4 regions of the Vreelandella sp. 162(4c) genome follow, and region 4 is predicted to be linked to each of the others. Evidence: predicted binding sites of a transcription regulator. Region 4 holds the regulator's gene; each other region holds the start of a gene.

The links. Region 4 encodes sigma-54, which starts transcription at its own class of promoters, with help from an activator protein. Its sites were predicted from a motif close to TGGCACNNNNNTTGCTNT; they were not measured.
Region 1: AC4EYZ_RS14620 (MSMEG_0572/Sll0783 family nitrogen starvation response protein) is a predicted target of sigma-54. The motif match lies at 1,949-1,966, and genes of this name have one in related genera.
Region 2: AC4EYZ_RS03625 (HAD-IIB family hydrolase) is a predicted target of sigma-54. The motif match lies at 2,955-2,972, and genes of this name have one in related genera.
Region 3: glnA (glutamate--ammonia ligase) is a predicted target of sigma-54. The motif match lies at 2,435-2,452, and genes of this name have one in related genera.

The regions. Positions count from the first base shown of each region.
Region 1 is NZ_CM176981.1:3,165,450-3,170,897, reverse strand. Features, by position in the region: gene AC4EYZ_RS14625 (aminotransferase-like domain-containing protein) at 281-1,678, opposite strand; gene AC4EYZ_RS14620 (MSMEG_0572/Sll0783 family nitrogen starvation response protein) at 2,038-2,520, shown strand; gene AC4EYZ_RS14615 (Nit6803 family nitrilase) at 2,535-3,527, shown strand; gene AC4EYZ_RS14610 (MSMEG_0568 family radical SAM protein) at 3,520-4,614, shown strand; gene AC4EYZ_RS14605 (MSMEG_0567/Sll0786 family nitrogen starvation N-acetyltransferase) at 4,648-5,256, shown strand; gene AC4EYZ_RS14600 (sll0787 family AIR synthase-like protein) at 5,253-5,448, shown strand, end outside.
Region 2 is NZ_CM176981.1:806,110-811,557, forward strand. Features, by position in the region: gene AC4EYZ_RS03615 (methyl-accepting chemotaxis protein) at 1-43, shown strand, start outside; gene AC4EYZ_RS03620 (glycosyltransferase family protein) at 629-1,849, opposite strand; gene AC4EYZ_RS03625 (HAD-IIB family hydrolase) at 1,924-2,841, opposite strand; gene AC4EYZ_RS03630 (OmpA family protein) at 3,493-4,503, opposite strand; gene AC4EYZ_RS03635 (hypothetical protein) at 4,714-5,379, shown strand; gene AC4EYZ_RS03640 (FlgO family outer membrane protein) at 5,444-5,448, shown strand, end outside.
Region 3 is NZ_CM176981.1:2,275,796-2,281,243, forward strand. Features, by position in the region: gene AC4EYZ_RS10400 (hypothetical protein) at 357-530, opposite strand; gene AC4EYZ_RS10405 (DUF4124 domain-containing protein) at 467-619, opposite strand; gene AC4EYZ_RS10410 (hypothetical protein) at 569-694, shown strand; gene glnA (glutamate--ammonia ligase) at 807-2,213, opposite strand; gene AC4EYZ_RS10420 (hypothetical protein) at 2,747-3,370, shown strand; gene AC4EYZ_RS10425 (acyltransferase family protein) at 3,432-4,460, opposite strand; gene AC4EYZ_RS10430 (alpha/beta hydrolase) at 4,613-5,448, shown strand, end outside.
Region 4 is NZ_CM176981.1:479,278-484,725, forward strand. Features, by position in the region: gene AC4EYZ_RS02190 (KpsF/GutQ family sugar-phosphate isomerase) at 1-34, shown strand, start outside; gene AC4EYZ_RS02195 (KdsC family phosphatase) at 87-629, shown strand; gene lptC (LPS export ABC transporter periplasmic protein LptC) at 630-1,199, shown strand; gene lptA (lipopolysaccharide transport periplasmic protein LptA) at 1,211-1,726, shown strand; gene lptB (LPS export ABC transporter ATP-binding protein) at 1,738-2,487, shown strand; gene AC4EYZ_RS02215 (RNA polymerase factor sigma-54) at 2,617-4,032, shown strand; gene hpf (ribosome hibernation-promoting factor, HPF/YfiA family) at 4,130-4,438, shown strand; gene AC4EYZ_RS02225 (PTS sugar transporter subunit IIA) at 4,443-4,913, shown strand; gene rapZ (RNase adapter RapZ) at 5,001-5,448, shown strand, end outside.

The sequences.
Region 1 (5,448 bases), 2.7 Mb from region 4:
AACCGAACCTGCTAGGCGAAAAACAGCTTTGTTAGCGTTCAAACTAACTTAAAGACTATGCCTGCGCACAGCTGACAAGTACAGGCTCAGAAAGCCTCAAAAAAGCCGGATCAGACTACGGATCGCAAATTCCCACACCGTGGTAGTGCCCCACAGCGTGCATTAAACCAGGGAGATGAGGACTCCTGTCATTCATCGCCGAAGATAATGGGCGTTAAACCACTTTTGCTATTCGTCTGGCTAATCAATACCAAACCGTCACTAGGACAGTTGACCAAGGTTACATCGTCAGAGATGACAGATAGGCAGGTTGGTCGATGATATCCGCCACATAATGCAGCCTTTCCTCCCAGTCCTCTCTTGTCAGTTGACCACCGAAGCACAAGCGCAGAGCTTCAGGGGGATGGTTGTCGGTACTAAAAGCAGCGCTGGCAACCGCACTAACGCCATGTGAACGTAATTGCACCGCCAGCTCTGAAGGGTTCCAGCCAGAGTGCTTGGGCAGCTTAAGCCATAGGTGGAAAGCACCTTTGGCAGACACGATGCGCTGACGTCCCAGAATCTTCTCGGCTATTTCAAGGCGGGCAATGGCCTCGATACGGATCGCTTTAAGCATGGCATCCGCCGTCCCATCGGTTATCCACTCGGTGACCAGGGCATCAATCAGCGGGCTGGACATCACCGAGGTGGCTCGAAGCGCGCCAGCGGTTCTCTGCGCCTGTCGCTTGGTGGGGGCGTGTAGGAATCCTGATCGCAAACCGGGACCGAAACACTTGGCAGTCCCCGTCAGATAGTAAGTGAGCTCAGGGGCCAAGTTAGCAATAGGGACGATCTTCTCTTCGCTGAGCATGGTGTAAGCATCATCTTCAATAATCGGGATGCTATAGCGCAAGGCAACATCGGCCAACGCTTCACGACGCCCCAAGGGAATAGTCGTCGTCGTGGGGTTTTGGATGGTGGGATTAATATACAAAACGGCCACTTGACCCTGCTTACAGATATCCTCGAAGGAGCGAACAAGGGGGCCATCGGAGTCACGCTCCAATGAATGCAGGGTCAGCCCGAGCTGAGCCGCGATAGCCTTTAGGCCGGGGTAGACCAGGCTTTCGACACAGATTAGCTGACCTGGGGCTACCAACTGCATCAGTAGCCCAACCAGGCTGCTGTGAATACCTGGGCATATCAAGACCTGTTCCAGTGTCGTGTTGTCCAGCCGCCGATCCAGCCATTGGAGCGCAGCCACACGGTCATGATGGCTGCCACCAAAGGTTTGATAACGCAGCAGTGAGTAAAGATCACGCTGGGCCAACACCGAGATAGCGCTATCGCGTACTCGTTCAATCAACGTCGGTATCGCGGGCTCAATCATTAGGTTCATGGTCATCTCATAACCACTGCTCGGCTTCACTGACACTGCCTTACCTTTAATAAAAGTGCCCGAGCCCGGATGCGAGTCAATCAAGCCTCGCAGCTTAGCTTCGTTATAGGCACGCGCCGCCGTCGTGTAATTGATACTCAAAGCCCCCGCCAGTTCTCTCAGCGGGGGCAGTCGCTCGCGGGGCTGCAGCCGACCACTACCGATATCTTCAGCAATCAATTCAGCGACCAGACGATAAGCTGGCTGGCTGACCTCCTTGTCTAAACGTTTTCGCCAGCGTTCCAGCTCAGATGTATGCATATCTTCCCCGTCGTTAAATAAACATTGTTACCTACTCTTCTTATCGACCAAAACTTATCACTGATGGGCTAAAGATTGCACAAATAAAAAATTGATTGCATATGTACTTAATGGTGCAAAACACACTTTTATTGCACAAATAAGGTGAAAAACACAGTTTTTTTGAAACATTAGCCTTTTATTATTTTTTTAGCCTAAAAATTTGGTCAATTTTTAGGCTTAGAGCGACCTACATGATCGACAATTGATTGGATCAATAAGCATATCAATTGGCACGTCGATTGCTCCGTATTGATCGTACCGCTTGTGTAAGCACGGCGGTTAACGACTCTCCCACTCGCAATAAACGGAGCTTAGACATGCCTACAGTGACGCAACCACTCAACAAGAAAGGCGATTTTCTGGTCGACTACGAAGAGAAGGTTTTTGAAGACGTAAAAGCGAAACCAGGCGAAAAAGCCCTGGTAACTTTTCATACGGTTGCCTTTGAGGGGTCGATCGGCTTCGTGAATATGCTGCAGGCAACGCGTTTGCTGCGTAAAGGCTTTGAAACCTCCATCTTACTGTATGGCCCTGGCGTCACTTTGGGTGTCCAGCGTGGCTTCCCGACCCTGGGCGATGAAGCGTTTCCCGGCCACATGAATTTCAACAATCAGTTGACCAAGTTTATGGCCGAGGGAGGCAAGGTCTACGCCTGCCGCTTTGCTCTTCAAGCACTCTATGGTCATGGCGAACCGTCACTCATTGAGGGCATCCGCGCGATCAATCCACTGGATGTGCTTGACCTCAAGCTGCTTCACGTGCGCGACGATGCACTGATCATCGATACCTGGACGGTCTAAGGGGAGCAGCGGTCATGGCACAAGCAAACATGACAGGAACGACCATAGTGCGGGCCGCTGCCGCTCAGCTTTCTCCCGATCTTGAGAGTGTTGGCGGCACGCTGGTCAAGGTACTGGATGCAATCGACGAAGCGGCCAGCAAGGGGGCTGAGCTGATCGTGTTCCCCGAAACCTTCGTTCCCTACTATCCGTACTTTTCATTTGTCTACCCCGCCGTGGCCTGTGGCGCCGAGCACTTCCGGCTGTATGAACAGGCCGTGGTGGTACCAGGCCCGATCACTGATGCTGTCGCTGAGCGCGCTCGCACCCTGAGCATCGTCGTCGTGCTTGGCGTTAATGAGCGTGATCATGGCACCCTCTACAATACTCAACTGATCTTTGATAGCGACGGGCGTCTGTTGCTGAAACGCCGAAAGCTCACGCCGACCTACCACGAACGCATGATTTGGGGCCAGGGCGATGCCTCGGGCTTGAAGGTGGTGGATAGCGCCGTGGGCCGTGTTGGCGCCCTGGCCTGCTGGGAGCACTACAATCCGTTGGCACGTTATGCCCTGATGACCCAGCACGAGCAGATCCACTGCAGCCAGTTTCCTGGCTCGCTGGTCGGCCCAGTCTTTGCGGATCAAATTGAAGTAACCATCCGTCATCACGCCCTTGAAGCGGGCTGTTTCGTGGTTAACGCCACCGGCTGGCTAACCGACTCCCAAATCGAATCCATTACCCCCGACACCACGCTACAACGTGCTCTGCGTGATGGCTGTAACACCGCCATTATCTCGCCAGAAGGTAAGCACTTGGCCGAGCCGCTGCGCAAAGGAGAAGGCATCGTTATTGCCGACCTGGATTTCGCCCTGATTACCAAGCGTAAGCGAATGATGGATTCGGTGGGCCACTATGCGCGCCCTGAACTGTTGAGCTTAGCCATTAACGATATGCCCGCCCACTGCTGCCAGCCACTGGCCACTTCCGCTCAGGGCCATAATGCCCAAGGAGATGAAGATGAGTAAGCTCGCCGATCGCTCACGCTTGTTCACCGAACTTCAAACCCATGGCGTACGCCTGCAGGATGCATCACAAGAGCATGTCAGCCGACGGGGCGGCGCTGGCCCTTCTGACCATCAGGCAATAACTATCGATGGAATCACTATGATGGTGCCCGTCTATACCCAGTCGGCATGGCGTTCACCGTTTAGCGTAGTGTCAGGTGATGAAGGGCATAGGCTGACTGAAAACACGATTCCTATGGCCGATATTACCTTTGCAGATACGCCCCACTTCTACGACCTGCAAACCGCTGACGGCGTCCCCTACACGCATATCGCCACCTTGCATAGCCGCGATGTACTGGCCACGACGGTACTGCAAACATGCATCCGCTATGAGAGCAGGCGCAAAGCCTGCAAATTCTGCTCGATTGGTCAATCACTCCAAGCCGGGCGCACCATTGCGCATAAGTCCCCAGACCAACTGGCCGAGGTGGCTAAGGCCGCTGTCGAGCTCGACGGTGTCAAACATATGGTCATGACTACCGGAACGCCAGCCACGTCTGACCGAGGAGCCAGCGTCCTTTGCGAAAGTGCCAGGGCCATCAAAGCGGCCGTGGATCTTCCGCTGCAAGGGCAGTGCGAACCACCGAAGGATCCCGTTTGGTATGCCCGCATGAAGGAAGCTGGCATTGACAGCCTGGGCATGCATCTCGAAGTGGTCACACCTTCGCTAAGAAAAACGCTAATGCCAGGCAAGGCAGAGGTTGGCATCGAAGAGTATATGCAGGCGTTTCGCGATGCTGTTGACGTCTTTGGCCGCGGGCAAGTCAGCACTTATATTCTTGCCGGGCTCGGGGATACCCGCGAGGCCATTCTGGAAACCTGCCAACACCTAATCGAAATCGGCGTTTATCCCTTTGTAGTGCCGTTCGTGCCGATTAACGGCACGCCATTAGAAGATCATAAGCCGCCCAGCGCCGACTTTATGGAGTCGATCCTGGCGCCGTTGGGCAGACGTCTCAAGCTCGCAGCGTTGCGCTCTAGCGATATCAAAGCGGGCTGCGGGCGTTGCGGTGCCTGTTCAACGTTGTCTGAGTACGAGCGCTAACAGCACGCGAAACGCTTAATAGAGGAGTGCCCGATGATGTCAACATCCGACGCCTATTCGGCCTATTCCAACTACCGGATCAAGTGGGCAAGCCTGCCTTGGGAAACCGATGAAGCAATGGCATTGCGGCGGCGCGTTTTCTGCGATGAGCAGGCAATATTTGATCAGGACGACCGAGATGCCATCGATGAATCAGCCCACCTACTCGTCGCTTTAGGGTGCACAGGAGGATGGTATGAGCAAGTGGTGGGGACAGTGCGTATTCACGAATCAGAACCTGGACTCTGGCATGGTTCGCGTCTTGCTGTTGACCCAGCCTTCCGCGCCCAAGGCCGCCTAGGCTCCACGCTGATTCGGCTGGCCGTCTCCAGCGCTCATGCATTGGGCTGCCAACGCTTTTTGGCCCGGGTACAGGCCCAGAATGAGGCTCTTTTCCAACAGTTGCACTGGCGAAGCATTGGAGAGGAGTTAATCCTTGATCGACCTCATGTCGTCATGGAGGCCGACCTTACCCACTACCCCCCTTGCCACTCTCCTCTTAGCGGCTTTGTTGTGCCTGGGCGTCAACGCCAACCTCTCGCTGAGCTGGCGCCTGGGCTGCTTAAGATCCTTTCAGCCCCCGCACTGAGACAAGCATCATGAGCCAAAAGCAACGATTCGACCTAACAGAACTGCTCCAGAAAGTGCACGATTATAGTGGTCTTGCCCATAAGGCCGATATCGCGCGGATCGCTCCCAACCTGACAGCACTGCCCGATGGCTGGCATCCCAACGGCGACGATACCGCGGCCATTCCCAGCGGCGAAGGCTACACACTGTTGGCGATGGAAGGGC
Region 2 (5,448 bases), 330 kb from region 4:
GTCATCGGCTCCGCGTGCAGCCCTCCAGCACAGCGATTTTTGATGTCTTGTCATTGCGAGCGCAGTGAAGCAATCTCGGGGTTACCTGCCATCGCAGATCGAGATTGCCGCGTCGCTGCGCTCCTCGCAATGACATATGAGTAGGCTCCTTGCAATGACAAATGGGTGTCATCGCGAGCGAAGCGTGGCGATCTCGGTGTTGTCATTGGGAACGCAGTGAAGCAATCTCGAGGTTACCTGCCATCGCAGATCGAGATTGCCGCGTCGCTGCGCTCCTCGCAATGACATATGAGTAGGCTCCTTGCAATGACAAATGGGTGTCATCGCGAGCGAAGCGTGGCGATCTCGGTGTTGTCATTGGGAACGCAGTGAAGCAATCTCGAGGTTACCTGCCATCGCAGATCGAGATTGCCGCGTCGCTGCGCTCCTCGCAATGACATATGAGTAGGCTCCTTGCAATGACAAATGGGTGTCATCGCGAGCGAAGCGTGGCGATCTCGGTGTTGTCATTGGGAACGCAGTGAAGCAATCTCGGGGTTACCTGCCATCGCAGATCGAGATTGCCGCGTCGCTGCGCTCCTCGCAATGACATATGAGTAGGCTCCTTGCAATGACATATGAATAGGCGCTAAACCTTACCTTGGTTATCCAGCTCTACCGCTTCGTGCATACGCGTGAGCAGATCTGGCACCGCGGCCTGAACACGGTTCCAGCTGGGGATAAAGGGTCGCTCACGTGGGTTATCCATAAAAAGATTGCCCGCTTCGAGCAGGTTACTGGCAAACAGCTCCACGGCCTGCTCTTCGCTGTGGCGATCAAGGCTTAGGCCGTTCATCGTCGCATCGTGGTCGTAGGCTTCGATCAAATCCAGCGCAAAGCGGTAGTAGGTAGCTTTAAGCGTGCGGAAGTCTTCGCTGCTAAAGGTAACCCCCTGGGTGGCTAGTTTGCGATAGAGCGCTTTTGAAATATCCAGGCTCATGCGGTTTAAGCCGCTATCAGGATCATCTTCGCTAACCGGCTGATGCTTGTGGTCGTAGGCATCGGCAATATCTACCTGGCAGAGCTGGCGCAGGGAGTAGTTGCGTTGTAACTCCGACAAAACGCCAATTTCCAGCCCCCAATCCGCAGGCATACGAATCCCCTCTAGCACTTCGCTGCGCATCGCAAACTCACCTGACAGTGGGTAGCGAAAGCTATCCAGGTAATCAAGGTAGGGCATCGGCCCACAGACAGTTTTAAGCGCCCGCAGCAGCGGTGTGACTAACAGCCGTGAGACGCGCCCATTCAGTTTGCCCTCGGCAATACGGGGGTAATAACCTTTGCAGAAGCTGTAATTGAAATTGGGGTGCGCCACCGGATACATCAAGCGCGCAAGCAGCCCACGCTCATAGGTCAAAATATCGCAGTCGTGAAGCCCTACCACCGTCGAGCGCCCTGACGACAGCATATAGCCTGCGCAATACCATACATTGCGCCCTTTCCCAGGCTCTAAAGCGCCTAAACCGTGCTCTTCCAGCTCCGCATCCAGGGCGCGCAGCCGTGGGCCATCGTTCCATAAGATGCGCGTGTGTTGCGGCAGGCGTGAGAAAAACTCCCGAGCATATAAAAATTGCTCGCGATCGGCTCTATCCAGGCCAATGACAATCTCGTTGAGATAAGGGACTTTAACCAGCTCATCGACGATCGCCGACAGCGCTGGCCCTTCCAGCTCCGAAAACAGCGACGGTAGAATCAGCCCCATTGGACGTCGTCGAGCAAACTGGCACAGCTCTTGTTCAAGCGCCTCCACCGAGCGCCGGGTAAGGTTGTGAAAGTCGGTAATAATTCCGTTTTGATGAAAGTCACTCATTCACTTACCTCCCTGGATTCATAGAACTGGGGTCAAAGTACTGGACTCAAATAACTGTACTCAAAGAACTGTACTCAAAGGACAGCGGCATCGCCCTTTTCCGCCGTCGCTAAACGGCGGTCATCTCGCCCCCACCAGTAGGCCACTCCCTCAGCCCAGCCGGTTGGCCCTGTGGCATCCGTGCGATAGAGCGAAGCGTTGCGGGGTTCTACGGCTAAGTCGTGACAACCTCGTATCACGACCGCTTGATCCACTGCTTCGAGCATTGTGATATCGTTTGGCCCATCTCCCAAACCCAATGAAAGAGGCATTCGCCCTCTTAATGCCGTGAAGCGTTTAACCAGCCACTCGACGGCATTGCCCTTATCGGCGGAGCGCCCCATTACATGCCAAAAGCGCCCACCTTGAGTAAGCTGTAAGCCATCCCCCTCTAAAGCGGCGCGAAACGTCTCAAGGGCCGCGGCCGAGTCTTCCCACAACAACGGTTCGCTACCTTCCCGCTGCCGAGCATCCCGGGCGCGAACTGCGTCGAGCCCGGTAAGCTCCATCACCTCAGCTACGCTCATCTCTCCCATGCGGGTAAAGCGAATATCCAAGCGTTCACGCCACACCTTTAATCGGGCACGTATAAAGCCAATATCCACACCAGGATGTTTGATAACGACACCATCACGGCCACTGCCTGGACGGTCTAAGCGTGCATGACACCAGCCAGGGGGGAGACCAATAACCGCACCATTTTCAGCAATAAATGGGGTTGCCGTGAGGCCCAGCGCTTCGCGCAGCGGTATCAGTTCGGCACGGGTTTTACTGGTCACCGGAACCACCGGCACCCCCATTTGCTTTAAGCGGGCAAGCCAGGGAGCAGCAGGGCTGAAGTCATAACTGTGATGGTCGAGCAGTGAGCCATCTAAATCGGTCAAGACAAGCCGCGGCTGCAGAGCCGGATCAACCGAAGGGGTTGACGCTGAAAGACGAGCGGGTTCAGGCATAGCACTACCTCTCTTCGGCCTTAACGCTTCGTTAAGACGTCATGTCTAGAACGCCTAAATAGCTATGGCCAGCTATTAACTACTATGACCAGCTATTAATTGCTACGTAAAGCATAGCAATTAATAAGCCAAAACAGAGAAGTGTCTATTCAACAGAGGGTTACGTGGCATTTGACGGGATAAATAAATCAGAGTACTTGCAAGCACCAAAAAGAGGCAGTTAAAACGCACCACAAAAGTGCATGAAGCAGATCGGTGCGCTTTGTACAGCCCCTTTCAGAATAAGCATTAGCGATAACTAAGATGATAAAAAGTAAAAAAAGCTTTACCGCACTTGGCAACGCTTAATAAATAGCTATACTGATATTGTACCCACTGGCAATCCTGTACACCCCCTCACCTGATGCCAGTGGACTGCAGTGAGCCAAGCCCTTTAATGCCCGCCTCCCCCGGCGGGCTTTTTTCTATGTCATTACCCCTCTTATGTCATCGCGAGCGAAGCGTGGCGATCATGTTGCCGTCATTGCAAACATAGAGAAGCAATCTCGGGGTTAGCTATCACTGACAAATCAGATTGCCGCGTCGCTGCGCTTCTCGCAATGACATTTTCCTTATAGCTGAGCAGCTATTTACTCCTCTATTAACTGCCCCTTACTCCACATGAATCACCACCTCAACCCGCCGATTACGTGCACGCCCTTCCGCGGTGGCGTTGCTCTCTAGCGGTTTTGTTGCTGCCAAGCCGACTGCGCGAAGGCGTTCAGCATCCACGCCCGCCGCTTCCAGCGCTTCCACAATGGCAATGGCACGAGCACTCGACAGCGCCCAGTTAGATGAGAACTCCTCGGTGCTAATGGTCTGGCTGTCCGAATGGCCCTCCACCCACACTTCGCCATCGTAGCGCTGAATAGTCTCGAGCAAACTGCTCACTAGTGACGACCCATCGTTGGTTAGCTCAGCCGTGGCAGAGGGAAACAGCAGTTGATCCTGTACACGCAGGCTAATCCCCTCAGCCACCCGCGATACTTCAACACCCTCCAGGTCGGGCAAATAGGTAGACTCTTCAACGCGTTCCGAAAGCGCCTGATTTAGCGCAGTCGCCCCCGCTACTGACTCATCGCTCACCGCTTGTACATTTGCCGGGGGGTGGTCGGTTAACACCACCATGTAGTCAGCTAAGGGCGATGTAAAATCATCGCTGCCCGCGGGCATCAGTAGTTTTGGTAAAGAAATAACCGGCTCAGCAGGCGGCAATGGTGCTGCCAAAAGCGGTGGAACACCGAAGCTGACTCGTCGAGGAAGATCGGCCAGCTTGGGCAGCCCTGCCACGCCAAGTGCCGCACTAATCGCCATGGGGTTCAATCCTGCACTGCTCCACCGGGCGACACTCTCACGCTCATGGCTTACCTGGGCCAATGCTTCAGGCAGGGGGACTCCCAAAGTAGGCGAGGATGTGCCCGCGTCCTCGCTCACACTATCCTTCTGGTTCAATTGAGGAATAACCGGCCCTGCAGCGGCGATAATGACCACGAACAGAGCCACCAACAAGGTCATGATATCGAGATAACTGATCATCCAACCGCTACCGCTATCACTTTCATGATAGGCCGACATCAGCGAATCATGGCGCGGACCGCCGCGGTGATCTTCAAGCATTGGCATTATCGCTCATTCAAGTTTTTAACCTCGTGGCCGATCTTGCTAGGTATGATGAATTAGATACGTCGAATTAGGCATGGCAAACTAAGCAAAGCACATAGTCTATCAAAAGCCGTTTTGTAGCGAAAAAGGAACCAGCAGGTGCGCACCCGTCCCCGATTATTTCCATTACCCTATTTCATACGTCCTGTTAGTTTGGGGCTGGCAAGCTTAATGCTTAGCGGCTGCTTTTATGCCAATACATCTCAAGCGCCGATCGCCACTACCTACCCCTATACCGAACAGCAACGTATGCAGGCAGCTCACCACTGGGATGTGCTGGCCCGCCATGAAGCTACCAGCATTTTACAACGCGAGCGCGTCCGCAATCGCGATTTACACATCAGCGAGTCAGATAGCGAAGCACTGCACGCCTACAGTGGCGGTGAATTTGGGCGTGGCTTTCGCGCACTGCTGACCAGCGAACTGGTGTCACGGGGCGCTAACCTTACCACCGCCCCCACTGCAAACAGCGCCAATATCACTATCGACGTCGAAGTTGTCGAGCACCGTGACCGCGGCTTTATACGCCCACCGGTTGGCGCTTTTACCGCACTCACCGCGGGCATTGCGGTAGCCACGATTCCGTTTAATCAGTGGAGCGAACCTGCGCTGGGATTAATCCCCGCCGGCATGCTTGCCGATACCACCAGCGGTAGTTGGACATACACCGGTGACGAAGAGATCATCGTGACCACGCAAATTATCGATGGCGAACGAATTCTCTACTCTTCGTCCAACATTTACTACATCAATGCCGGTGACCGTCGTCAATATGCCCCCCATCGCGTGCCTCAGGCACCTACCACACCCTCCGTTTCCCTTACTGATACGTGGTAATTTCATGCTGATGACACTTTTCACTACTTGGCGCGCTCGCTCTATCGGCCATGCTACCCGTGGGATGAC
Region 3 (5,448 bases), 1.8 Mb from region 4:
TGGTGTCCTGAAAAATCGCGTCTTCCATCGCCGATACAGACCTACAGGTGGATGATCAATGAGGGAGCTGCAAAAAGCGCGCCAACTATACGTTTATGTCCATTTGCACGGCTTGCGGGCATCGCAGCGAAAGAGCGCGAATCGTTTTAGCGCACTTGCCGTGCCAAATGCTCCTGCTCATGCACCACTTTAGTGCACCCAGGTTTTGGTAGGTAATACTTAGGGCTGTTTTTTTGATCGCGTTTATTAAAGCGCTCTTAAGGAACCGTAATCGTCACCGCTGCCGTGCGGTGCTGTAAACGCTGGCTGCTCTCCAGCATTCTGCCTGGATCTCGTGCCCCCTTGCGGCAGGCACGTTAACCAGAAGACATCGCTGTGCGCGCTTTCTGGCTAATCTCGCCATTCACCAACAGCCGTACCTGATGGTCGTCGCGCAACGGTGGCGCAATAACCACCTCCACCACGGTCATTCCCTCTTCCACCTGTGCGCCTTGCTGGGGCAGAGCGATGGAAAAGTGGTCGCAGGGCATAAAGGGCTGCTTGGGTTATCGGTAAAGGTAACGTTGCCGTGCTGATCGGTCACCCGATACACCGCCTGCCCGAACGCCGTGCCACCCACTCCCCCACGCCCAAGAGAGCTACCAGCACACTGCTCATCGCCCCTCTGGCACGCTTCTCAGCCTCCCAGCAATAAAAAAACCCCGCCGTAGCGGGGTTCTATTGGCAATCATTGTTACCACCGCCTGGCTGATAGTAACAGCCAGAGGCGAGGAACGCTGATTAGCAGCTGTACTTAACAGCTGTACTTAACAACTGTAGTACATATCAAACTCGATGGGGTGAGTGGTCATACGAATACGCTCCACTTCTTCCATCTTGAGGTCGATGTAGGCATCGATCATTTCGTCGGTGAACACGCCACCTTCGGTCAAGAACGCACGGTCAGCGTCGAGGGCTTCCAGTGCTTGATCCAGGCTGTGCGCCACAGTCGGTACTGACTTGCCTTCTTCTGGCGGCAGGTCGTACAGGTTTTTGTCCATGGCATCGCCAGGGTGGATCTTGTTTTTGATACCGTCGATACCCGCCATCAACATGGCAGAGAACGCCAGGTAAGGGTTGGCAGTCGGATCAGGGAAGCGCGCTTCCACACGCTTGCCTTTCGGGCTGGCGGTGTAAGGAATACGGATTGAAGCCGAACGGTTGCGGGCACTGTAGGCCAGCATGACCGGCGCTTCAAAGCCAGGAACCAGACGCTTGTATGAGTTGGTAGAAGCGTTAGTAAAGGCGTTCAGGGCACGGGCGTGCTTGATGATGCCGCCGATGTAGAAAAGCGCCATTTCAGACAGACCAGCGTACTCGTCACCGGCGAACTGGTTGTTGCCATCTTTCCAGAAAGACTGGTGAACGTGCATACCCGAACCGTTATCACCGACCAGCGGCTTCGGCATAAAGGTGGCCGTTTTGCCATACGCGTGGGCCACGTTGTGGATCACGTACTTCATTTCCTGAACTTCGTCAGCTTTCTTCACCAGCGTGTTGAACTTAACGCCGATTTCGTTCTGACCTGCGTTGGAAACCTCGTGGTGGTGTACCTCGACGGTCTGACCAATCGCTTCCAGGGTATTACACATTGCGCCACGAATATCGTGGAAGCTATCGACCGGAGGAACCGGGAAGTAGCCGCCTTTAACGCGCGGGCGGTGGCCAAGGTTGCCGCCTTCAACGACACTGTCGGTTGCCCAAGCGCCTTCGTCGGAGGTGATTTTGTACATGGAGCCCTGGATATCAGACTTCCAATGCACTTCGTCAAAAATAAAGAATTCAGGCTCAGGACCGAAGAACGCGGTGTCGCCCAGGCCAGTAGACTGCAGGTAAGCTTCTGCGCGCTTAGCGATAGAGCGCGGGTCACGATCATAGCCCTGCATAGTGGCCGGCTCGATGATGTCACAGCGCAGCACCAGCGTCGCATCTTCGGTGAAGGGGTCAAGGTAGCCCGTACCATCTTCCGGGCGCAGAATCATGTCGGATTCGTTAATGCCCTTCCAACCTTCAATAGAAGAGCCATCGAACATTTGGCCATTCTCGAAGAATTCTTCGTCTACATCGCGCGCAGGCACGGTCACGTGCTGTTCTTTACCGCGAGTGTCGGTGAAACGCAGGTCTACCCATTTAACATCGTGTTCTTCAATTAGCGCGAGAGTCTTGGCTGACATAGTGTCCTCCGGTATGAGCGTGGCTTAAAGCTAACGACAGTAAGCTACCGATAAAAGTGTTGTTCGACAAAATACGTGCTAAACCGCACGTTTGTCATTCTTGTTCGCTCAACGTTTGCCTGACATTGGTTAACAAATCGCTCAGCGAGCATTTCAGACCGGCTATCGTTTTAGCACGCCGCAGGGCTTATGCCTACGGCCCGCTAGCCGCTTGCAAATACAATGCAGAGAACATGCCAACACTGCACCAATATGGCATAAAAAAACAACAACTATCTGTTTTATAAACATTAAAAAATGGCTTCGAATGCCTCTTGATGACGCATAACGGCGCAACAGGCTATTCTGAACCGTCTAAAAAACCTCTTATGCACCAAAATATAACAAAAATAATGCCGCGCGCCCCATTAAAGTGCACAAGTCATACTTAGCGCTGTTTTTTAGCTCGCAAATTTTTTTACTTGCTACGCAAATAAACCAGATACTACAATAAATTACAATTTGATAGATTTGCTCACAATCGGAGTCGGCAAATGGGATCGGTCTGCTTTATCGTTGATGCCATGGTGACGGGTGAAATGTTGCCACGCCACTTAAAATCCATACGTGAATCCGGTGTCGCCGACCACTTGCTGCCCATTTTGGTGACAGCCACTCAAGCGCAAGCACGCCTGAGTGCTATTGAACAGCGCTACCATGCTCATTCGCTGATTACACCATCAAGGCCGCTGGGGGCTCGCTTGAATAAAGCCGCGTTTACCAGCCAAGCAGAGTGGCTCATCATTGCGCTACAGAAAAAACCACTGCCTGCGGAGCTTTGGTGTGCACTCTATTCACAGCTCAACACTTACACCCTTGACGCCTTGATTATTGGCCTCACCCGGCCATCGCTGTCGGAACGCATCCTGAGGCGCTTATTGGCCAGTGCTTTACTTTTGCCGCCCTACATTGCCGTGAGGCGAGCCTGGCTAGAACGCTTGGGTGGGTTTGACCCTGAGCTGGACGATAACAGCGCGATCGACGATTTTCTGCAACGTTTACACGCCTGCCCTACGCGTTTAAAAACCTACAACGGAAACCTGCTTAGACTAACGAAAGAGCCAGAAAACCCTTTTCTGGCTAACGCCCCGGTTACGGCTTTCACTCCACGCCCATAATGCGTTTTCTGCCGCTATCTACCGATATCATCCACAGATACCATCCACCGCCACTCTCTGACTAACTTACCTTTAGTCGCTTGCCGAACAGCATGGCGCCCAGTGTCGTGGTATTGGCGAGCTTATTAAGCCCCACTGACCCCACCACACCAACCGCCATAAGCGCCAGTGCATACACGCCAATGGGCAACGACAACGGCTCGACAGCCAGATCAGCGAGCACAAAGAACATGGGGTGAGCCAAGTAAATGCCAAACGAATACGCATTAATGTGGCGCACCCACAAAGGCGCAGGACGCCCGGCCAAGTAGCGCATGGCACACAGCGTGAACAGCACGAAGAAAGGAATGACCCACACCTCTTTGGAAGAGAAGGCCAGCCAACCTGCAAAGGTCGCGGCAATAATCAGCGCCACCATTAGCACCAACCAGACCGGGCGGGCCATTTGCTGCATCCAGGCAGGCCGCGCCAGCATCACGCTCTCAGGGGGTAGCGGGTAGTAGCGCACCAGCACCAGGGCAAGAAAAAACACATAGATCCAACCCAGTGGAGCAATCCACAGCAGATAGCCGGGCAGGTCAACCTCAAACCAGTAAGCCAACCCCCAATACGCCATGCTGATCACACAAGCGCCCCACAGCCACGGCACCGGGTTCAAACGCCACAGCTGCCAACGGGTAAACAGCCAATAGGCCACATAAAACTGCATCGCAATAATCAAAAAATAGCCATGCCAGCCCGCGTACACATAATACTCAATGGCGTTGGCCACGAACCCCACCGGCTCATCCGATGGCTGTTGGCTTAGCCATTCAGCCGTCGAATAAATAAAGCCATACACAAAATAGGGCACCATTACATACTTCACGCGCTGGGCAAGGAATCCTTCCGGCACGGATTTATCGTAGCGAACGGCAAACACAAAGATCGCAATAAACAGGAAAATCGGGGTACCCAACACCAGCGGTATGCGCATCAAATCGGTGGCAACGTTATCGAGGCGCTGATTGACATGATCTAGTAAGTGAAACAAAAAAACGGCTATACAGCCGTAAGCACGCAACCAATAGATCTCTTCAATTTTGCGCATTGGGCCTCCCGCCTCGACCTACTCCTACCCTGGCATTTTGCATGGCGATGATGAATGACTATGCTAACTGACTGTCTTATATGGCTATGATGAACAATAAAAGCCTTCGCGCTGTCCGACCCCATTGAACAGTTTTAATTCCCGGAGGAAACGTGTTCATCCCCAAGCCACCAGTATTCTCGTACCGATTTCACGCCCTACTTACGGCATTTATTGGCTGGCTAACGTTCAGTGGCCATAGCTTAGCCAGCGAGGTTGAACACCATCAGTTTTTCTCGCCCACGCTAGGTTACGACTACCCCTACAGTATTTATTTACCCGACAATTATGACGCCCAAGCGACAGACGCGTATCCGGTCGTTTATATGCTGCACGGCTCATTTAACACTGACCGCGACTGGGTTTCTCGCGGCAACTTGCAGCAGGTGGCGGATAGGTTAATCGCTGCCGGGCATATTCCTCCGGCCGTTTTCATTATGCCCGGCAGTCGCAGTTGGTGGGTAGATGGCCACAACGAACCCGCCCGCAGCGCATTTTTTAACGACCTAATGCCACATGTGGAAGCAACCTACCGCGTGGGACAAGAGCGCCACCTGCGTGGCGTGGCAGGCTATTCCGCTGGCGGTTACGGTGCACTCAACTTTGCCCTGGAACGGCCTGAACTGTTTGCCGCGGTAGCCGCGCTAAGCCCCGCCAGCTACGCCCCCCTGCCGCCGCGTAACTCCACCGCCTGGCGCCACCCCTCATTTATCAATGACCAGGGCCGATTTGATCGCGAGCTGTGGCAAAACCTTAACTACACCAACTATTTGGAAGAGTATCGCCTGCGCGTAACCCCTCGCGGTACCGAAGATGAGGGCGACCTTTCCCCCGTACCGCTGTATATCAGCGCCGGGCGAAGCGACGTTTATGATGCTGAATTTCACGCCCGCATACTGCGTCAAGCCATGGAACGCATCCAGCCCAACGATGTGCGCCTCGACCTCTA
Region 4 (5,448 bases):
TATGCACGACCTGCTCGCCAGCGGCGTTATTTAACCCAGCGGCGCCAACACGACCTGCTTTACGAACTGATTGATATGGAGGTTCTATGACCCTACCTGCCTCGCTACTCGACCGACTCCGCCGTGTACGCCTGCTAGCACTGGATGTTGACGGCGTCCTTACCGATGGGCGCCTCTACTTTCAGGCCGATGGTATCGAAATCAAAGCATTCCACACCCAGGATGGCCACGGGCTAAAGCTTCTCAAACGCGTGGGCGTACATGTCGCGTTGATTACCGGGCGCGACTCCCCCATGGTTAGCCAACGCGCGGCAGCACTCGGCATTGACCATGTTCACCAAGGCTGTGAAGACAAACTGGCCACACTGCGCGGGCTCTGCCAACGCCTCGATATTGAACTAGAGCAGGTGGCTTATTGTGGCGACGACCTACCCGACCTAGCGGCTATCAAACGATGCGGCGTCGGCATTACCGTACCTAACGCACCAGATTATATGCATACCCACGCCGACTGGACTACCGAACGCTTGGGTGGCCACGGTGCCGTGCGTGAGATCTGCGATACGCTGCTTGAATCTCAAGGACACTGGGGCGCGGTGCTCGACACCTATCTGCACGGCCGCACGTAAATGTTTAAACGCTTTAAAGTACGCCTTTGGTTAGCCGGGCTAGTCATCGCGCTGGGGATTCTGCTGGTATGGCTTGACCCACGCGGGCCTCAAGACACCAGCATCGATCCCGAAGCACAGGCTCAGGAACCTGGCCACGTGCTGGAAAATGCCGAGATTACCCTATTCGGGGATAACGGCAGTGTCATGCAGTCGCTAAAAACACCGCGCCTTATCCATACCCCGCAGCGCAGCGAAACCTGGACGGAAGAGCCCGAGGCAGTACTGTATGACAGCGAAAACCGTCAGTGGCTGGCCAGCGCCGCTGTAGGCACGCTCAACACCGCTACCCAAGCCCTGCTGCTGTCAGGTTCGGCTCGACTGTTTGCACCAGATGAAGGCTGGCAGCTAGATACCGAGCTACTGCACTATGATGGCCTCGAGCAGCATGCCTGGAGTGACACACCGGTATTGATGCAGCAACCGCCGCAGCAAATGAGCGCTTCACGTATGGACGTTTGGCTTAACACCAGCCAGGTTCGCTTAACGGATAATGTGCGCGGCACGCACCCCCCGGCCACACAACGCTAATAGGAACCGCCATGAAAGCCATGATTTCCCCAGCCCTGCTCTACACTGCACTGTTCGGTTTAGCGATACCTTTATCAGTGTTAGCCCAAACCAACTCATCTTCCCAGGCCCCAGTGGAAGTGGAAGCCGACCGTTTAGATCTTGATCAGCGGGCAGGCACAGCTGTTTATACTGGGGATGTGGACATTCGCCAAGGCGAAATGCAGCTGCGCGGCGAGCGGGTAGAGATCGAACGCAACGACGCGGGCGAACTCTCGACAGCCACCGCTACCGGTGAGCGCGCCTACTTGCGCCATCAAGGCGAAGGGCAAGAAGGCCCCACGGAAGGCTGGGCGCGGCGGATTATTTATCACGTCGCCGAGCGTCGCGTAGAGCTGATCGACCAAGCCGAACTGACCCAGCAAGAGGACACCTTTAGTGGCGGTCGCCTTGAGTATTTTATTGACCGAGAAGTGATTCAAGCGCGCTCTGACGTTGATGGCAGCGAGCCCCAGCGCATACGCATGACCCTTCAGCCTGAACAATAGGGAGCCTAGCTGTGGCCACTGCAGACACTGCGCCGATCAAAACCCTTTATGCCCACCACCTGGCTAAAAGCTACAAACGCCGCCGAGTGGTCAAAGACATCAATCTGGAGATATCCCAAGGCAGTGTCGTTGGCCTTTTGGGCCCCAACGGCGCGGGCAAAACCACCTCATTTTATATGATTGTTGGGCTGGTCAAATCCGACGCTGGCAAGGTGGGTATCGACGATGTGGATTTAACGCGCGCCCCCATGCACGAGCGCGCAGCCGCGGGGATTGGCTATCTACCTCAAGAGGCGTCTATTTTCCGCAAACTCTCGGTTGCCGAGAATATTATGGCGATACTCGAGACCCGCAAAGAGCTTAACCGCAGCGACCGCGAACAGCGCCTGGAAGCGCTACTCGAAGACTTCCATATCACCCATATTCGCGACAACCTGGGCATGAGCCTTTCGGGCGGCGAGCGCAGGCGTGTAGAAATAGCCCGCTCGCTAGCCACAGAGCCCGCTTTTATTCTGCTCGATGAGCCTTTTGCGGGCGTTGACCCCATCTCGGTAGGTGAGATTAAAACCATCATTCGTGCACTGAAACAGCGCCATATCGGCGTGCTGATCACCGATCACAACGTGCGTGAAACACTAGACATTTGCGATACCGCCTATATCGTCGGCGATGGGCAAATCATCGCCAGTGGCTCGCCCGCCTCGATTCTCACCAACCAAAAAGTAAGGGATGTGTATTTGGGCGCCGATTTTCGCCTGTAATGTTTTTGCCTTAATTGCCCCTAAATAGCGCTTTAAAACAACTTTACGACCAATGGCATGCTTATTGCACTTGCGCCAAGCACTCACTCGCACTAGGGTGGAGCATTCTGATTAACGAGTGGTTCTCAGATGGTCATGAAAGCTTCTCTCCAACTGCGTATCGGCACACAGCTGACCATGACGCCCCAGTTGCAGCAGGCCATTGCGCTGCTGCAACTCTCTACGCTGGATCTTCGTCAAGAAATTCAGCAGGCCCTCGATGCCAATCCCATGCTGGAGCAGGAAGATGAATTTAGTGAACAGGCTGTCAGCGAGCCTAAGGAAGAAGAGTGGTCAGAGAGCATCCCTACTGAGCTCTCGGTAGATAGCGACTGGTCAGATACCTATCAAGATATGGGAAGCCAGGGGGGCAGCAGCAGCGAAGGCCCCGACTTTGAGCGCCAGGCAGCCGGGCAGAGCCTTCATGGCCACCTGCTGTGGCAACTCGCCATGACCGATTTTAGCGCTCGCGAGCAGCTTGTCGCGGAAAGTTTAATCGACGCGCTAGACGCCAACGGCTACCTGACCCAGCCGCTCAACGACATCCGTGAAGGGCTTCGTGCCCAGGGCATTGACGGGCTAAGCCAGCGCGAAGTGGAAACCATTCTACTCAAGCTCCAGCAGTTTGAGCCGACCGGCATATTTGCCCGTGACTTGCGTGAATGCTTGATGCTGCAGCTCGCCGCTCTCCCCGATGATACGCCACTGCTGGTTCCCGCCCGCCGCTTGGTGCGGCAGTTTCTCGAAGCGCTTGGCAAAGACGATATGCGTCTGCTGAAACGCCGTCTAGGGCTCGACGACGAACAGCTGGCCGATGTCATCCTGCTTATTCGCAGCCTAGACCCACGCCCAGGCAGCGCCTACGGCGACACCGATGACAGCTATGTCACCCCCGATCTAGTCGTCCGCCACGATAATGAAGGCTGGCATTTAGAGCTCAACCCCGAGGCCCTGCCACGGCTGCGCATTCAGCCCGACTACGCCAGCTTGATTAAGCGTGCGGATAAAAGCGATGACAACCAGTTTCTCAAAGAGCACTTGCAGGAAGCGCGCTGGTTGATCAAGAGCCTCTCTAGCCGAAACGATACGCTGCTGCGTGTTGGTCGCGAAATCATTACCCGCCAGATTGGCTTTTTAGAGCACGGCGAAGAAGCCATGAAACCACTGATACTGGCCGACATTGCCGAAGCCGTGGAGATGCACGAGTCGACTATTTCACGGGTAACGACGCAAAAATATATCCATACACCCCGTGGTGTGTTTGAACTCAAATACTTTTTCTCAAGCCAGGTGAGCGGTCAAGATGGCGACAGCCACTCCAGCACCGCCATCCGTGCACGACTCAAGAAACTGATTCAAGAGGAGCCGCCCGGCAAGCCGCTTTCAGACAGCCGCTTAGTGACGCTATTAGGCGAAGGAGGGATTCAAGTGGCGCGTCGTACGGTGGCGAAATACCGTGAAGCCATGGGCATTCCCTCTTCCAGTGAACGGCGTCGTTTGCGCTAACTTCGTTAACGTTTCAGGGAAACTCTCGACAAGGGCTTTGCAACGCGGCAAAAAGGGTTACAATCGAAGTACAGTCCGATGGATAAGGAGCACGTCAATGCAAGTAAATATCACTGGTCATCACGTAGAACTGACTGACGCCTTGCGTGACTATGTCAACGAAAAGCTTGAGCGTGTAGAGCGCCATTACGACAATATAACTACGGTGCAAGTCACCTTATCAGTGGAGAAAGAGCGCCAGCAGGCCGCCTGTACGCTGCACGCCGCAGGTGCTGACTTACATGCGGAAGCCCTAGACAGTGATATGTACGCCGCTATCGACGCACTAGCGGACAAAATCGACCGTCAACTCGTTAAACACAAGGAAAAAGCACAAGCTCGCGCCCAAGGCGCCGGTGTGCGTTAATTCAATGACGTTGGAAACCATACTCCCCCCGGAACGCGTTCTGTTCGACGTCCCCGGGGGCAGCAAAAAAAGGGTGCTGGAGTTTTACAGCACCTTTATCGCCCAAAATATCCCCAGCCTGGACAGCCAAGAAGTGTTTAGCCGTTTAATCGGCCGCGAGCGCTTAGGTAGTACGGGTATTGGTAACGGCGTGGCTATTCCTCATGCGCGTAGCCCCCACTGCAACGCCCCTATCGCTGGATTTTTGAAACTGGCTGAAGCGATCGATTTTGACGCTATCGACGGCGACCCGGTAGATCTGGTGTTTGTCCTGTTGGTACCCGAAGAGGCAGATGACACGCATCTCTCACTACTGGGTCAGGTAGCGACCATCATGAATGATGCGGACACGCGCCAGCAACTGCGTAAAGCAGCCAGCCAGCGCGAACTGCTTGAGCTGATTACCGCCAAAATTCGCGAGCAATCAGCGGCCTAAGGGTCTGAAACCCTGTTCAGGGCAGATCACAGCAGGTTATCCGCTCACCACCCTCAACGCAGCTTGATCAAAGCAAAGAGAGACTCTATGCAACTGGTGATCATTAGCGGCCGCTCCGGGTCAGGTAAATCTATCGCCTTGCAAGCGCTGGAAGATCTTGGCTACTACGCGATTGATAACCTCCCAGCTATGTTGCTGGGGTCGTTGGTGGATGAACTGCGTGACCAGGGCGACCGAGCACATTTAGCGGTGAGTATTGATGCCCGCAATTTGCCGGGAGCTCTGGAGCGCCTGCCCTCTTTATTAGACGAGTTGCGCCAGCGTAAAATCGACTTCCAAGTTATTTACCTGACCACCGATGCTCGCATACTGCTTGAGCGTTACTCAGCAACGCGTCGCCGTCATCCGCTGACCCGCGATAGCGAAATGACGCTGGAAGAGGCGATCAATAAAGAAGAGACGACGCTAGAGGATATTCGCGATCTGGCCGATCTATTGATCGATACATCACGATTATCGGTGCACGATTTACGCC